Regions from separate parts of the Anaerobacillus alkaliphilus genome, predicted to be linked through region 3. Evidence: riboswitches for the same ligand, from Rfam matches in the RefSeq annotation. Region 3 holds a riboswitch; each other region holds the start of a gene.

Region 1 (4,409 bases), on a different contig from region 3:
CTATGTATTCTCAAAAAACACCAAAACAATGACAATAACAAAAACAACGAGTTGGTTACATCAACCAGACTCGTTGTTTTCTAATGATTTATAACAGAACCACCAATCTAAACAATGATGGTTACCTAACTTTGCATCCTCCAACCTTTTTTGAACACTATAAAAGTTACTAGGAGGTGGAACCATTACTTGAGAACCAAGGTACTCATTATTCGGCCAATTGGCTGGTGTCGCCACTTTATGTTCTGTAGCGGCTTGAAGTGCATGTATGACCCTAATTAGTTCATCGCTATTTCTGCCTACCTCTGGTGGGTAGTGCATCATAAGCCGAATACGTCCCTTGGGGTCAATAATAAAAACAGTGCGAACAGTTAACGGACCAACTGTTGGGGAAATCATCCCTAACCTTTTCGCTAGTTGACCTAATTCATCTGCAATAATCGGGAATTCAATTGTTACATGGAAATGATCACGAATCCATTCAATCCATTTCATATGAGAAAACACACCATCGATAGACAAGCCTATCAATTCTGTATTTAGAGCTTTAAATTCGTCGCTTTTTCTTTGGATCTCGATAAATTCGGTTGTGCAAACAGGCGTGAAATCTCCTGGATGTGAAAACAGTACAAACCACTTCCCTTCATAATCATTAGGAAGTTTCTTTTTCCCTAAGGTTGTTCTTACTTCCACTTCCGGAAATCTTTCTCCAATTAAGGGAAGGCAGTTTTCCTTTTCGTTCATCTCCCACAACTCCTCTCAGTCACAACTATGATATGCGCCTATAACGAGAGGGGTGAATTGAAAAACGTTTCCTCTACACCCCTCTTTTGGTAAGATACTAATAGAGGTTGAATACCTTTAAAATACATACGTAAGGGAGCAATGATTGTGAGTACATTTGAACAAAACTTAGAAAAATATGCTGATATTGCAGTACGAGTTGGTATTAACATTCAACAAGGACAAACATTAGTAATTAACGCACCGACGAACAACATGGAATTTGTCCGTCTAGTAGCTAAAAAAGCTTATGAAGCTGGAGCAAAAGATGTCGTCATTGAGTGGAATGATGAAGAACTTACGCTATTAAAGTATACGTTAGCCCCTGACGAAGCTTTCTTGGAGTTCCCGGCGTGGAAAGCAAAAGGGTTTGAAGAATTGGCTGAAAACGGTGCCGCATTTATGAGTATTGTTGCAGCAAACCCAGACCTACTAAAAGGGGTCGATCCTGAAAGAATTTCAAATGCCAATAAAGCTAGAGGAGTAGCACTTGAAAAATATCGCAACTATGTTCAAGCTGATAAAGTCAGCTGGTGCGTCATTGCGGCTCCATCTAAAGAGTGGGCCCAGAAGGTGTTTCCAAATACAACAGAAGAAGAAAGCATGGCAAAACTATGGGAAGCTATCTTAATGGCTACACGTGCAGACTTAGAAGACCCAGTCGCAGCATGGCGTGAACATAATAGTAAACTTTTAAATAAAGTTGAGTACTTAAATGAGAAGAAGTATGCAAAGCTACACTACCAGGCTCCTGGAACCGATTTAACAATTGAACTTCCTGAAAAGCACCTATGGGTTGGTGGCGGTGGCAATAACGAAAATGGGGTTAACTTTGTCGCGAACATGCCTACTGAAGAAGTATTTACGCTTCCAAAAAGAGATGGTGTCCATGGAGTTGTACAAAGTACGAAACCATTAAACTATAGTGGCAACGTGATCAATAACTTTAGCATAACCTTTGAAAACGGAAGAATTGTTGATTTTACAGCAGAAGAAGGCTATGAAACATTAAAACGTTTAGTCGAAACAGATGAGGGTTCTCATTACTTAGGAGAAGTAGCACTTGTTCCTCATGACTCTCCTATTTCAAACTCGAACATTATTTTTTATAATACCTTGTTCGATGAAAATGCCTCAAGCCATTTAGCAATTGGAAATGCATACTCTTTTAACCTTGAAGGCGGGAAGACAATGTCCAAGGAAGAGCTTGAGCAGCACTGTGTAAACACAAGTATCACTCACGTTGACTTCATGATCGGTTCAAGTGAAATGAACATAGACGGTGTTACCAAAGACGGCGAACGTGAGCCTTTATTTAGAAATGGAAACTGGGCGTTTTAATAGAATAAATCATTTGTAGTAGTTCCTTATTCATGGTAAAATAGTAATAATTTGATAAAGGCAAACTAGTACGAAAGTCTAGGACGCAAAGCCATAGGTCTAATGTTTTTTAAAACTATGATAGCTAGGTTACCGAATGATGTTGGAAATGATTGTGCTCAACATAAGACTTATTCGGCACGAATAAGTCTTATGTTTTTTTATTGAGGTGATATTATGACTACATCAATTGATAAAAAAGAGAAAATCGTTATGACAATCCTGGCTGTACTCCAAAGCAATCTATATTTTTGGGTTGTCTTGTACTTTTGGGGAACGAGCAACGGGTCGTGGCTTTTAGGTCTTTTTATATTCCTTTCTATCTTCAACCTAGTCACAATTAAGTACATAAAACGGTATCCATTCATCATTCATATGACACAGCTGTTAGTTGCTTTCTTCATTATTTACTTTTCTGGTAACGTAGAAAGTCCGTTTTACCCGATGTATTATTTACCGGTAATCTCGTCGGTTGCTATCCTAGCTCAGTCATTTTATAATCGGTCTTTGTTTATTTTAGCACTGTCTGCATCCATACTAACGTTCGTTAACATTTATTCAATGTCTACTGTTACCTTTTTACAAATGATTCAAGGCGGAGTTTATTCACTTACCTACTTTGCCTTAGGGTACAGTGTTCTCTTTTATCAGGAACGTTTAAAAGAAACCATTGGAAATTCTAAAATAGATTATCTTACAGAGGTTTTAAATCGTAATGGAGGAGAAGCTGCCCTTTTAGAGGAAATTACCAAAGCAAAACAAGGTTCTCTCCCTTTATCTATTGCTTTTTGTGATCTAGATAATTTTAAGCAATTGAACGATCGTTACGGTCACTTATCCGGTGATATGATCTTAAAGACAACGGCCTCAATTATAAAAGAAACAATACCTAAAGACTCCTATGTAGTACGCTGGGGTGGAGAAGAATTTCTGCTAATCCTAAAAGGGATACCCAAGGATAATGCTTTTGAAATATTTGAACATATTCGTACTAAGATTGAATTACATTCGTTTAATGTCAAAGGCAGCACCCTGTCCATTACGATAAGCGGAGGAATTGTTGAAGCTAGCGAATATAATTATGAATTAGTTGAAATCCTTAGCGAGGCAGATCAATTATTGTACAAAGCAAAAGACTTGGGACGCAACAAAATTTTTTCTAACTAAAAGGCTGTTTTTGCAAAGTTAGTTGCTTTCGTAAAAATCCCAAATGCCGGAATTTTACACAAAATACTAAGAATGCACAATTAATTAAGTCAGTATTGCTCTTTTCTTACATAATTAATTGGCTGATATCTTCACCTTTTAGGGTAAAAAAGCAAAAATGTTTACGAAAAGAGCCAACTAAAAAGAAAGGAGTTAGAGAATAGATAAAAATCCTTCTCTAACTCCTTTCTTTTCTTCATGGGGAACGGCTAGGAGTGCGGCTGGAATTGAACCAGCTAAATACTAGGCAAGCTAGTTGCTCTACCGTTGAGCTACGCACTCATGAAACAATTATAGCTTTTACAGAAAGATAAAAACTTATACACGAGTTATTGTCTTACAACATAAAACGAGCCTGGGCCGCCCCAAGCTCGCATTTTATATGGGAGTGCTCTACTCTCCAGAACGACGAGGAAACTCTTTCAGCTTTTCATCATAATTGTCAATCTCACCATCAATCGTACCTTCCACATACATATCACTTACTTGTTCATGAGTAATGGCTAGGCCCTTATCTACATCTTTATTACTATGATAATCTGAAGGATCATATGAATTTTCTGCAACTTGTGCACTTACACTTTTATTATCCTTTTTTCCCATTACAAACACACCTCCTTTTTCGTAGTATGCCCGCCTTTGTTTCTCCTATCTAAAAATTAAGCTTGCAAAACCAATTAACAAAATCATACAATTACAATAAATAACATTTAGAAAGGAAGCTAATCAGTGAAGGTAGCCATTTTTGATTTTGACGGTACATTATTTCCAGAAGAGACGTTTCCATTAATGATGAAGCATTTGAAAAAACAGCACAGTGGCAGATATCGCCGCTTCCTCTCGAAAATCCTGCCAGTGTATGTAGCATACAAGTGCAAACTTTATCCTGAACAAAAAATGAAGGAATATTCCATGAGATCTTATATCTCATCTTTCGGTCAATCATCTAAAAATGAAATTCACCATTTCTTCTCTTTATTAGGTGGGGAAATGAGTCAAAAATTAAGTGAAACTGTTTTACAACGATTAGAACAACATAG
Region 2 (4,409 bases), on a different contig from region 3:
TTTTCAACCAGCTTCTCATAATTTCACTCCACTCTCATGACAGTTCGACTTTCAATACTAAGAAGATTATCTGTAAATAATCGACCAATTAACGGTGTAATAAATTCAAGGTCATAGGTAAGTGTCACAGTTGCAAAATCTCCTTGCTTACGAATATTAGCGGCAGGAATTATGCTAATATTTGTATCATTAATGGACAGGTGTCGAACCGCCGCCTTAGCTGCGTCTCTAACCTTCACATCATTTTCTCCAATACTAGCGATTCTGGCTGCTTCTCGCCCTGCATGATCAAGAGCAAGATAGGCATGAAACGCACGTCCAAAGTCAACAATTCCACAGAGAAGCAACATTAGTAACATAAAAACAAGTGCAAATTCTACTAAAGCTTGTCCATCTTCAGATTTCACTCTATCCTCTCCTTTACCAAATCTAATTAAGAAAACATCTCTATAAAACTGAAAATCCCCACTACTATCCAGCTTTTTTACTGAGGTAGTAAGGTGAGTAATAATTTTTACTAGAATGGATTTGTTTCCTGAATAAATAAGGCAAATAAAGCACCTGCAACAATCGCAACACCATAAGGATATTTTGCAGCCAGGGCACTTTTTTCATAGGGAAGTTCAATTCCATGTTTTCTTGCAGCAAGATAATACAATAGTCCTTTAGCTCTTCCTTTTTTCATCAAGATAATAATTAAAGCAATAACCCCTCCGACTAATGCCATATAAAGCGCTGTCGTAAATACAAATTCAGAACCTTTTAAAGCGCCTATCACTGCTAAAAGCTTTACATCTCCGGCTCCCATTCCACCTAATAAAAAAGGGATAAGTAGAATTGCTAAACCAACTAGAAAACCTACTAAGACAGATCCAAGTCCTGACCAACCACTAATGGTTATGTTGGCAACAAAGGCAAAAGCTAGAGTCGGAAACAAAACCTTGTTATAAATCTTTCTACTTTTCAAATCTGTGATTAAGCATATAAGAAGTAAAACTAGTAATAATAGATTAATCCATAACATATATTTCCCTCACTAGGTATAAAATTTCACTGTACCATTAATTTACTTCTTTTAAAAAGGCTTTACGCAGTAAACGTAAAGCCTTAAAAATTTCTTATAATTAATCTACTTTAGCTTCAGGATTAAACTTTAAAACTATATCATTAAAAATTCCTTTAACCTCTCCACCCAACAAGGATAACGCACCAATTACAACCACTGCTATTAACCCTAAAATCAACCCATACTCCGTCATACCTTGTCCTTCTTCTTGAACTACTAATTGTTTAAATTTGTTTAACATATAAATCCTCTCCCTTTTCGATTTTTTGTAAGTAGTTTCCTACTCTTGTTTCTGTAGCTGCAACTTTTCCGGCTGGCAGCTCTACAACTGAGATAGTGCCTTTGTGCAATTTTCCAATTTTCCCTGGAGCTACCGCTTCATCGATAGCCACAATTTGCATATTTGCATTTAGATACACTACATCAATTGCATAGTTCATAAAAAAGCTATGAATTGATCGGCAGGGTATAATGTGCAAGGCACAATTTGAAGGTAAGGTGTCGGTAAACATTAATCCACGAAGCCTCGATAAAAATGTATCAGCAACTTTTAGATCTTCCGCTAATATCTTGCCGTTGCTACCATTTACAAGCTTCACCATAACTTTTACGCCCCTTGCCTCAAATAAAATAACCCCACCTTACCGAAAGTGGGGTTGAACACCATGATAGGTGTACTATGTATATACTATTTGCATAAGCAATAGTAAAAACAAACTCCCTATTTCTTTCGGAAACTGGCTGGCGTAGTGGAGGTCCACCTTAGCCCCTTTAGCTTTGCGTCACTAACTTTCATTAGCTTTGCCTTTATCGTGATACAGCGAAAAGTTTGTCGTAATCTGTGATGTTATGTCATTATCTTAAATAAAATGTTTGTTTTAGCCTATCCAACAAAAATATCATTTTCTGAATTTTCACATCGAGACTTATATACTATCAAAAAATTCAGAACTGAAAGTCCTTAAATCGGTTTCCTCCAACATACATGACTTTATATACTACTATTTATTCAGTACACTCTTCCTACTCTCTCCAACCAAAATACTAAGTAGCGAAAAATAAATTGGTATTATACATTCTAAATTAACTATGTAAGAGCAATACCATAAAAAAAAGAGTTGATCGTAATCAACTCCAATGATAATCGAACTATTATATTCTTATTTGTATAACTATAGTTCTTTTGACACCCATTTTTTCACCTGATCATATTCCTCTGGATAATTCATGTTAAAAAAGGCTTTTTCGACTTCCGGAATTGACTGTAAACTTTCATCCTCAACCCATAACATCTTTACTTTTCCCCATAAATTATTGACTCGGAAATCATTCCCCTTAAGGAACTGCTCAATTTCACTAACAATAGACTTGTGATATACCGCAAACAATGGTTGTCTCATACCGTTAAAACGAGGTACGGCAGCTTGATATCCCACGCTTTTCTCCACTAATAGTCGTGCTAATTTTTTTGAGACAAACGGCATATCACAAGCAACAACGACATTATATTCTGCTGATGAAGCCAATAATCCAGCATGTATGCCTGAAAGTGGTCCCAAGCCTGGATATATATCCGTTACAATTTTAACTTTTTCTTTTAATAATGCATATTCATCTGGACTATTTGTTACTAGCACTCGATCAGTAAACTCATCACCTAAGCTATCAACAATACGCTCGATATTTGCTTTTCCTTCAATAGGTAAAAGTGCTTTGTTTGTCCCCATTCTACTTGACTTTCCACCTGATAATAAAATTAACCCAGCATTCATGCTTATCCCCTTCCCTCTTTTTCTATCTACTGCAGCGTTGTCGAGGTACCTTGTCTGTGATATCCTTTTTCTTTTGCTAGAAGATCTAAATGGAATGTAGCAAAATCATCGAGTAACAAAAACATCGGGCTAGAAGGATCTAACTTGTTTATTCCTTTCACATACCCATAACATTCCTCACACGTATCAATTTGAAATGAAGCCTTTTCTTCTTTAATCATTAACGTACTTAGTTTATTATGATCCTTGTTGTCACAGTGTGGACAAGCAATTCGCCAGAATACCCAGTCTCCCGCACAGGACAAGCATCTAAAGTGACGAAATCTTTCACTACCACGATATTCAGCTAGACCGTGTTGATCACCACATACCGGGCAATAGTCCTTCATCCACTCTTCCTCATTGAACACTTTTGTTTTTTCAAATTCTAAACGGTATTGGTTTAGGGTTGGTAGTAAGCTATAGCGAGCTACCACAAATAGAACATCTAACTGTAGATTATATTGATTAGCGAATTGATCAATAACTGTGCTATCGCCAGTTAACCACGCTCTTAACAATTGTTCTACCTCTTTATCAGTTGCCTTTTTACCCATTTTCTTAAAGATAGAACGCGAATCACCTAGTCCCGTCCAATTAGATAGCTCACGAAAATGTTTCATCGCAAACTGTAGGTCAATTTTCTCTTCTTGGCCTTCTAAGTATGGAATCCCTTCTGCTAATTTAGCAGCAATGTCATCATTACTTAATTCTAAGCTTGCAACTAACGGCTCAACTTTTTCTAGTCTCTCAACTAAATCAATATGAATTTTTGAAACAGCTTTAAAATCTTTGTTATTGTCAATTAAGCGACTCCAAACGTTTTTTACTCCTCTAATACTACTCATAATCGCCCCTCTTCCTCTTTTTTATAGCATTCTTCAAGCTCATTTTCATTACGATTTTACTCTTTTTATTTTCTTTTAACATTTTGAAAATAAATGAACTTTTACAAAAAATAACAAAAGTTCATTTATTCACAATTAGGTATAATATGTTTACGTTTACAGTTTTATTGTAAAAGAAAGGAGAAAGAAAGCCAAATAGATTGACTCACTATCTCCCTTGATTTTTATGGAAATTTTGTGTCTAGTTCTGAGCGTCAGCGGCTCGAGGTCAAATGTTCTGCCAGAGAAAAAGTGAAAAACCACACTTTTTTCTGTCAGAACATTTGCTTGTCGCCGCTAAACCGACGCTCTACACCTTTCATTTTACCAAAATGACATTGGCCCCATCATTACAACGTAACGTAGGATAAATCCACCTACTAAAAGTAATACACTTGAGAAGATTAAAGAATTCTTAACACCAAGGAGATTTGGCTTTAGTTTTAACAATAGTGGAACTAATAATCCAACCACTACTACGCCACCCCATAATAGAATTCCAAACATTCCTCTTGTTACTGTTTCGCTCCATTGTCCTAAAGCGATAACAAACACGATAATCATCGCAACATTTACAACGATCACTGATTTTACAATGTTATCTAAACGTTGAATTGACTCATCAAGGATTGATCCACGATTTGT
Region 3 (4,409 bases):
AGTTCGGCCAGAGCTTCTGCTTCAAACAACGTACGTTCCGCTTTTTCCTCCAACTCAGAACCTCGATTTATCTTCTGTTGGACTTTTGCTGCAGAAAGCTTGCCCTTCAACTCTATTTGACGAGTTTCTAACTCTTGAATATCTGATTGAAACTTTTCATGGATCTCCCGTAGCTTTTTCGCATTGGCGGCCGCTTGTTCATACACTTGCTTCAACTCAGCTTCCTTTACGGCAACCTGTGCTTTTCTATCTAAGAACTGCCTTGCATCCGCTTCATTTCCCATTTCTAACGAGCGTACTGCATAACGCTCGAATTTATTGATCTCTGCCAAACACTCATCGAGCTGCCGTCTTGCTCGCTGCTCTGTTGCCATCATTGTTGCCGCTTCAGCCTTAGCAGTTCCTAGCTGACTGCGTAGTTCACGCAAATACTGGTTAAGCATTTTCTCAGGATCTTCAGCCTTATCGATCGCTGCATTCATATTACTCGCCATAATATCTCGAAATCTTTTTAGTAAACTCATGTCAGACTCCCTCCACTCTACCTAATATTCCCATTATTCATTATAAATGTAATACTACTTTTACGAAATAGGTCAGGAAAAGTTTCAGGGAGTTTGTCGCTCTGCATACCCCATGCTGTATTTTTGTCGGTTTGGACTGTAAATATTTTTTTTCGACTGTAAAATGCTCGTTTTGGACTGTAAATTTTTATTTTGGACTGTAAACTAATCGTTTCGGACTGTAAATTAATTTTTTCTAAAAAAAATTGTATAACTAGAGTTTAATAGTTTCATAACCTGGCAATACTATGACTAGAAACTTAAAAAGGAGCGTGTTTAACAAATGAGTTTACAAGAATACATTGAAACGATTAACGAAATGTTAGAGAACGCCAAACAAGAAGCATTAGACAAGCAATAATTACGATACGTACTCGGTTTTATATTTGATATAAAAATAAGGCTGACACACGGGACTCCCCCTTCCACGTGTATCAGCCTTATTTTTTCTATGTAGTAAAATATCACCTTATGGTATAATTTACCTATTAAAAGGAGGTGAGTCATATTTCTAAGAAAAATAGATTTCTTGTTCTACTGGGTTACTATTAGATGCTGGTGGAAATTTACCTAGATGGCTCAACATTACCTACTCTACAGTCTTCTTCGTATTAAGCCACCCGCTTATGTGGGGCGTCTTCTCCATCGCCAACAAATCAACTCATATGTATATCTCACTTTTCCTAATGGGCGTGGTTTGGTCACTTATTCGCTACAAGACAAGAAGCTTGAGATGGTCCCTTTACTCACATATGCTTGTCGATGTAGGGAATTTATCAGTATTTATGTTTTTAAACTTGTACATTCCTCCTGGTATGTAAATTTCCATTCGACAAATTTCGGGTGGTGACAGGCACCGGTAGACAAAAGTACTAGGTGTAATTAAGTAAAAAAGTGCATGATTTCCCTAATTGCCTAACGTATAATTAAGATAATGGTGAACAAACATTTAGTTCTCAATTTGAAAAAGGCAAATCTATTGAAAAATAGAGACGCAAAGTCACAGGCCTACGGTACATTACTATGGTGGCTGGACCGCTGAAGAATGGTGAATGGTCCCCAGTTCATTCCGACTTCTTCCAAAAAACATCTTGGAGGGATTTTTTATGTCAAAGTTTTTTAGGACAAGTATTATTGCAACAGCTCTCATTTTCAGTTTAGGTACATTGCAAGTAGCAGCTGACAATGATCAAGAAACGATCGAAGAAGAAGTTGTTGTAGAGACTGATGTTCAAACAGAGGAAGTTGAAGAAGAGACAGCAACCGAAGAAACAGCAGAAGTTAGTGAAGATTTAAAAACTGACGAAACCGAAGCTGAAACAACAGCTGAAGAGGAAATCATTGCTGATACCCCAAAGCTTCTACCAGGAGATTTTCTATACTTTATAAAAAGTTTAATGGAAAATGTTCAACTCGCTTTAACGTTTGATACGGAAAAAGAGGCGGAGTTACTTGCTTCTTTTGCAGAAGAACGAATTAGAGAAGCTACAGCATTACTTAAATTAGGCGAGGAAGACCGTGCCAATGAAATCATACAAAAAGCAATTGAACAACAAGAGCTTGCACTAGCAAAGTATAAACAGTTACAAGCAGTTGCTGAAGAAGACACGGAAATAGCTGAAAGTGAAATTACTGATGGTACTGTATCCGAAGATCAAGAAGAAACGGCTCTTGATCCAGAAACAACACTAGCCGCAAACATCGTTGCCTTAACTGCCGCGTTAGAAAAAGTTGGTAATGACCGTGCGAGACAGGCTCTTGAGAGAAATATTGCAAGAGCATTAGAGAAAGACAAACGCCAGCAGGTTAAAACAGTTGTAGAAGATACGGAAGTGGATAATAATGAAACTGATGAAGTCCCTGTAACATCTGATGAAGTAGTTACTACTGCATTACTTACTACTCAAAATAACGTCCAGAAAGTTGGTTCAAATGGGACTCAAAAGCAGAATGTCGGTCTAGAAAAGGTGGCAACAAACAAACCTGCTGTAGCTAATAAGCAAGCGGATATAGAGAACAAAGCTGAGCCCAACACCAATAAACCAAATAAGGCCATCGTTCAGAAAGAAGCTTCAAAACCTGCTGTAGTCTCTAACCAAGTTGAAACGAAAAATATTGCGTCAGCTAACAAGGATGCAAACGATAACAAACAAAATAAGACTAACAGTAAAGCTGATAATAGCAAACCTGCTAACTCAACTAAACAAGCAGAAATTGAAGAAAGCAAGTTTGATAGTATAACTGAAGAAAAAACAGTTGAAGTAGAAAAAACTGCTCTTCCTAAAACTAATAATGGAAAATCTGAAAAGAAAAACGAGAACAAAAATGAAAATGAAAATAACCCTGGTAAAGGTAAATAGGAATAAACATAACTCCCTCATTTCGAGGGGAGTTATGTTTATTTTCTTATTAAAGTAAAATTCCACTTTTATCCACTAATGTTACAGAACAGTGTATTCAGCTAATACTCTAAACAGTTTTAAGCCTTGTACCGATATTATTGTAGAATAAAGTAGGTAATGGTTGTTCTGGCTATCACTCATAAAAATTATCTTATTGTAAAGTGAAGCTGATTCCCTTGATAAGTGCGAACTTGTTCACTAGTCTCTGTTATTCTTATTGTTAATACATTTCCTCGCTCACGCATTAGTTTTGAAATCTCATCTACTTTATTTTGCTTTTTATAGGAAATAGAAAGCTCAGCAATCTCTTGATATTCCTTTGCTAAATTTACTAGTTCTTCAACCATAAGTATGGACTTTTCAGTGTTGTTGTTATATAAAAAACAAGGATGAAATTGGTGATTTAGCCCTTTCCTTCAATAAAATGAGATTAAGTTTAAGAGAATTAATTAATGATGTTAGTAAAACTTCAGAACACGTCGCTGCATCTGCTGAAGAGTTAATGGCAAGTGCTGAACATACTACTTCTGCTGCCAACCAAGTTGCAACAGCTATTCAGGAAGTTGCAAGTGGCTCTGAAATCCAAGGTAGTAATACTATAGAGTCCGCCAATGCGGTTAGTCAACTAGCAATAGAATCCAATGAGTGGTGGAAACCACTAATGTTGTAGCAGAAACCGTAGAGGAAACAACCGTACAGGCCAATGAAGGAAATGAACTCTTGCAGCAAGTCATGAAGCAGATGGAGTCAATCTATCAATCTGCAAGTGAAACTAGTGGAGTTATTAATGATTTAGATCATAACTCAAAAGAGATTAATGAGTTTGTAGCTGTAATAACTAGTATTGCTGATCAAACGAATCTTTTAGCTTTAAATGCTGCTATCGAAGCTGCCCGAGCTGGTGAGCATGGAAGAGGGTTTTCAATAGTCGCTGATGAGGTCAGAAAACTAGCTGAACAATCTAAAAAATCTGCTAGCAAGATTGCTAATTTAATTGAAATCGTTCAAGCAGGAACTTCACGTGCTGTCCAAGTAATGAATAATGGCGCAAATGAAGTCCATAAAGGATTAACCCTAGTAAAAGAAACAGGACAAATCTTCCATATGATACTAGAGTCGGTTGAAGGTGTAAATTCTGAAATTCAAGAGGTGTCTGCGATTAGTGAAGAAATGGCTGCAAGTGTCGAACAAGTCAATGCAACCCTTGAGGAAGTCGCATCAATTTCACAAAAAGCTGCAATAAGTACATCTGAAGTAGCTGCTTCATCTGAGGAACAATTAGCCACTATGGAGGAAGTATCCTTATCTTCGACATCGTTAGCTAATTTAGCTGAGGACCTAAGCGTTAAAGTGAGAAAGTTTAAGGTATAGGTTTTTAAAATAGCCCAGGAGTCTGGGCTATTTTTTACTACCTCTCAATTTTTTTTCATTTGGACTGTAAAAC
Region 4 (4,409 bases), 180 kb from region 3:
CTTCATCTATAACATTGGCATTTAACGAAACATGCCTTTCATTCTTTTCTTTGCGAAAAAAATCGATCAAATCCCTTTGCACTAATAGATACACGTAATTAAGAAAGGTCCTACCTTTTGATGAGTCATACGTATCAATAGCTTTATTTAGAGCTATTAGACCAATACTTGCCTCTTCTTCACTCCAACTTATATACTTCTTACAAATATGTCCTACGGTATTAAGCACGTAAGGCTTGTAATGACGAATTAACTTTTCACGCACAAACTGATCACCATTTTGGGCACTAGCAGTGTCTTCTACGACATTAGCGGTTTCCATCCCCTACGCCTCCTTTACCGATTTATACGTACATCCTTCTATTATCCTTCGTTTATGTAGTCAAAGAAAGTAAAAGATATTACCAGTAAAACCAACTAACTGAATAACGTATGAAAGAGACTGGCTCAATATACCTAGTGATGGCTTGAGCAAGTCTCTTTTTGTGGCCTTGTATTATGGTCTTCCTTGACCTTGGCCGTTTCCTTTATTATCTTTGTTACCTTTATTCCCTTTATTTCCTTTTTCAGCAGCTTGCTCTAATGTTCTTTCTACCTTCTCTTGTGCTTGCTTTTGTGTTCTTTCAATTTTTTCTAGAGCCTTTTCGTGAGCTTTTGTTTGACCTTTTTCAAGATGTTTTGTAGCACGCTCTTCAGTTCTTTGAATTTTCTCTGCAGCCTTAGTTAACGTTCTTTCTACTTTCTCATTTGTTTTTACAACATGCTTGTTGCTTTCTTCTACTTCTTCTGTTTCTAATTCTGTTGTAACGTCGCTTTCTACTTCAATTGTTTCTTCTACAAGTTCAACTTCTTCTGCCGTTACTAGCTCTTCTTCTAATTTTGCGATCGCTTCTTCAACAGACTTCCAAAGGTCTTTGGCTTTTGCCACACGAGCCATCGCTCTTTCTTGATTAGCCAACGCTTTTCTAATTCCAGCCTTCGCTTGCTCAGGAAGGTTATCTCGCTCTAATAATGCTAGTAGATTTTGACTACGTTTGACGATAATTTGTGCTATTACCTCTTCTAGTTCAGTGATGTCCTCACCAATTTTTGCTGCTTCATCAACGATATTTTCGATAGCTGCTAAATTCTGATCGATGTCTTCAACTAGTTCTCCGACTGCGTTTTCCTCGCCAGTTTCAATGACAGTTTCGATTTTATCAAGGCGATTTTCTGTAAAGCGATCCTGAACAATCACCCTTTGGACAACATTTTTCGTTAGTTGAGCATTTCCTTCAAAGATATGAAATAGCAATTCATCTACACCTGTTTTTTTATTGTCAACACTATCGGCAAAGGTTGCTCCACCCATTGTTAAACCACCTACTAAAATTGCTGTTGATATAATTTTCTTCATCGTTTAGTTCCTCTCCTTGTTCACTTAATAAATTTCTATCATTTCACGAAAATCTTCTATCGTCTCTCTGTTACCTTCAAACATTTCGTCAGGTGTCATCATCGTGACTATTATTTGACGATCTGACTTTTCCTCAATCCATATCTGTGTGCGAATGCTTTCTTCTAGCTCAGTTTTCCAAGCAATAAAATTAAGTCCTTCACCAACGACAGTAACCTCACCTGCACCTGATAATAGCTCTTTCTTTATTTCTGACACAGTTTTTTCTTTTGGAATAACAGAGATCAAACCAATTATATTATCACGCGTAAACTTCACAGTTTGTGAGGTCTCTTTCTCAAGCACCCAACCAGTTTCTGCCTCAATTGATATTCCTAGTTCGGAATTATCGTAGTAGTTATTACCATCACCATTCGGATTGTTATCAGTAACTTCTTCCGTAGCTTTACTACAACCAACTAAAGCAGTCAAAAGAATGATGAGAAATATATGTACTACCTTATGACTCACGTTCTCTCACCTCAAATTTCCCATAATATCATTTTGGCAACTGGCTAACATAGGTTGAACCCTTAGTCCCTGTAGTTTTGCGTCACCACCTTTCAATGGTTTTGCCCTTTACTTGTTTTTTCTTTCTTGCTTATCTATACGGAGAATTACTTCATTTTAAGGGGGGGAATGAAATTTAATTAAACGTTTGTTTAAGAGAGAACTTGTACTTATTTTGAAAAACGTTCATATGAATTATTAAGTAGGGAGGTGCTCATATGGGGTTAGAGATACTTTTAACTCTACTTTACACATGTATTATCGCTTGGATCTTTAGCTTTTTATTTTTGTATCGGAAACACATCTCCACTATGGCTGGGATGATGATTGCGATGACAATTGGGATGACACTTGGTTTATCTTTTGGGACGATTATGGGTCTTATTTTTCCGGAACATTTTTTTGAAATCACGGTCATAAGTATTTTATTTGGTGCAATTATGGGAACTATAGCTGGATTTCCAATTAGTATGATGGCCATTTTAGACGGTTTTCTTTCAGGAGCAATGGGTGGAATGATGGGAGCTATGCTAGGTGTAATGGTTTCGAGTGATATGGCTAACAATGCGATGAACGTAATCATTGTGCTGGCTGCTGGCGTTTTCTTTATTTTGCTATTGATGATGCAAGGTGAAGTAACAGTTAAAGAAAAAGGTTGGAGGAGTTTCTTCTTTAGGAGACGGTTTCCTTTATTTATTGTTATCTTACTGGCCTTTTATTTTACAGATCATTATTCCTTGCCTAATCATCAAGAAGAGACTGACCATTCTCATCATCATCATGAAAAATAATTGTCAATTTTGAATTTTGAATTGTTGGATAGGGCTAGGCTTCGCAGTTCCGTAAAATTATTTTTAATGCAAACAAAGCTCAGTTCAATTTTGAACTGAGCTTTGTTCTATCAATCATAATTCATAATTCATAATTCACAATTCTACTTAACTATCATCACAGGGCATTTCGCACGTTTCGCAGCTTTGTGACTAACCCCACCAAGTACCATGCTTTGTAAACTATTTAGGCCGCGACTACCAATGACCAGGCAATCAAACTCTTGATTATTAGCGAACTCTACAATTGTTTCTCCTGGGTCGCCGTGAAGGATTTTTAATTCATGTGCTATCGATGATTTTTCTAATAATGTAAGAATATCCTTTAGTTTCTCTTTTCTTTTTTCAGCGATATCTTTACTGTCCCCAATTCGTAGCACATCTGATTTTGAGGTTGCTCCATCAACTACATATACAATCGTCACTTTACTTTGTTCTTTTCCCCCTACTAAGTGAATAGCATTTTCAGCTGCTCGTAGTGAATGTGCTGAACCATCAGCCGCTAGCAAAATATGTTCAAACATGAAATAACCCCCATTTTCGTATAATAAAACAAAAGTGCCGGTCATCTAAGATGAACAGACACTTTTGTATGTTTCTAACAGTATACATTAATGGCCAGAATTTTTCGATAAGCCACCAATTTTTTGTACTAATAATGAGCTTTCTTTATTTAACCCGGTAAAATGAACGGTAATTCCACTTTGTTCATATTTCATTTCAACCTTATCTATCGCACCTATCGCTGAGTCATCCCATAGATGGGCTCGGCTAAAATCGATTTCCACTTCTTTAACAGCGTCTTTGAAATCGAAGGCAGCAATAAAGTCCGTAACCGATACGAAGAATAGTTGCCCTTCAACAAAGTAAGTCTTCTTATCACCTGAGTGTGAAAGTTTAGAAGTCACGTGAACCTTTGAAATTTTCGCTCCGAAGAAAATTGCACTTAGAAGAACACCTGTTAAAACCCCAATTGCTAAGTTATGAGTAATTACAACAGTTAAGACTGTAACAACCATAACAGTTGCGTCTGTTCTAGGAATTTTGTGAAGTGTTTTTAATGAATTCCAGTCGAATGTCCCAATTGCAACCATGAACATAACTCCAGCTAAGGCCGCTAACGGAATTTGTACAACAACCGAGCCAAGGACAATAATTAAAAACATCAGGAAAAGTCCAGCAACTAAAGCTGATAAGCGTCCTCTACCACCTGATTTTACGTTGATCACTGACTGACCAATCATCGCACAACCAGCCATCCCACCGAAACAGCCGGCAACAATGTTGGCAATCCCTTGACCGCGACTTTCTCTGTTCTTATCACTATCCGTATCTGTCATATCATCAACGATTTGAGCCGTTAATAAAGACTCTAATAAACCAACAATTGAAAGTGCTAATGCGTATGGAAAAATGATCATTAATGTTTCAAATGTTAACGGAATGGATGGAAGCATAAAAATAGGAAACGTACTCTGAAGATTCCCCATTGTTCCTACATTGCTTACTCCTAAGTTTCCAAAAACTGCGATGACTGTTACAACGATGATCGCTACTAATGTCGATGGAATTGCTTTTGTAAATCTAGGTAGGATATAAATAATCGCTAAAGTTAAAGCAACTAGAGCATACAT

The links. A riboswitch is a leader RNA that binds a small molecule or an ion and turns the genes downstream of it on or off. The one in region 3 is predicted to bind cyclic di-GMP.
Region 1: another riboswitch for cyclic di-GMP. It lies ahead of DS745_RS01430 (GGDEF domain-containing protein); the one in region 3 lies ahead of DS745_RS09050 (DUF5667 domain-containing protein).
Region 2: another riboswitch for cyclic di-GMP. It lies ahead of DS745_RS08625 (DUF192 domain-containing protein); the one in region 3 lies ahead of DS745_RS09050 (DUF5667 domain-containing protein).
Region 4: another riboswitch for cyclic di-GMP. It lies ahead of DS745_RS09800 (hypothetical protein); the one in region 3 lies ahead of DS745_RS09050 (DUF5667 domain-containing protein).

Annotation. Positions count from the first base shown of each region.
Region 1 is NZ_QOUX01000001.1:275,061-279,469, reverse strand. Features, by position in the region: gene DS745_RS01440 (peroxiredoxin) at 61-744, opposite strand; gene DS745_RS01435 (aminopeptidase) at 892-2,124, shown strand; cyclic di-GMP riboswitch class I at 2,174-2,261, shown strand; gene DS745_RS01430 (GGDEF domain-containing protein) at 2,341-3,330, shown strand; tRNA gene DS745_RS01425 (tRNA-Gln) at 3,582-3,651, opposite strand; gene DS745_RS01420 (YozQ family protein) at 3,763-3,972, opposite strand; gene DS745_RS01415 (HAD family hydrolase) at 4,099-4,409, shown strand, end outside.
Region 2 is NZ_QOUX01000030.1:19,257-23,665, reverse strand. Features, by position in the region: gene DS745_RS08645 (TadE/TadG family type IV pilus assembly protein) at 1-19, opposite strand, end outside; gene DS745_RS08640 (TadE/TadG family type IV pilus assembly protein) at 24-407, opposite strand; gene DS745_RS08635 (A24 family peptidase) at 518-1,024, opposite strand; gene DS745_RS08630 (Flp family type IVb pilin) at 1,125-1,307, opposite strand; gene DS745_RS08625 (DUF192 domain-containing protein) at 1,291-1,668, opposite strand; cyclic di-GMP riboswitch class I at 1,796-1,882, opposite strand; gene mobA (molybdenum cofactor guanylyltransferase) at 2,239-2,838, opposite strand; gene DS745_RS08615 (formate dehydrogenase accessory protein FdhE) at 2,865-3,725, opposite strand; gene nrfD (NrfD/PsrC family molybdoenzyme membrane anchor subunit) at 4,089-4,409, opposite strand, start outside.
Region 3 is NZ_QOUX01000032.1:3,052-7,460, reverse strand. Features, by position in the region: gene DS745_RS09060 (PspA/IM30 family protein) at 1-524, opposite strand, end outside; gene DS745_RS25505 (CPBP family glutamic-type intramembrane protease) at 1,088-1,384, shown strand; cyclic di-GMP riboswitch class I at 1,523-1,606, shown strand; gene DS745_RS09050 (DUF5667 domain-containing protein) at 1,670-2,923, shown strand; gene DS745_RS09045 (hypothetical protein) at 3,112-3,312, opposite strand; gene DS745_RS09040 (HAMP domain-containing protein) at 3,342-3,635, shown strand; gene DS745_RS09035 (methyl-accepting chemotaxis protein) at 3,614-4,336, shown strand.
Region 4 is NZ_QOUX01000032.1:186,954-191,362, reverse strand. Features, by position in the region: gene sigI (RNA polymerase sigma-I factor) at 1-322, opposite strand, end outside; gene DS745_RS09805 (coiled-coil domain-containing protein) at 497-1,396, opposite strand; gene DS745_RS09800 (hypothetical protein) at 1,421-1,906, opposite strand; cyclic di-GMP riboswitch class I at 1,939-2,022, opposite strand; gene DS745_RS09795 (hypothetical protein) at 2,164-2,736, shown strand; gene DS745_RS09790 (universal stress protein) at 2,880-3,299, opposite strand; gene DS745_RS09785 (SulP family inorganic anion transporter) at 3,387-4,409, opposite strand, start outside.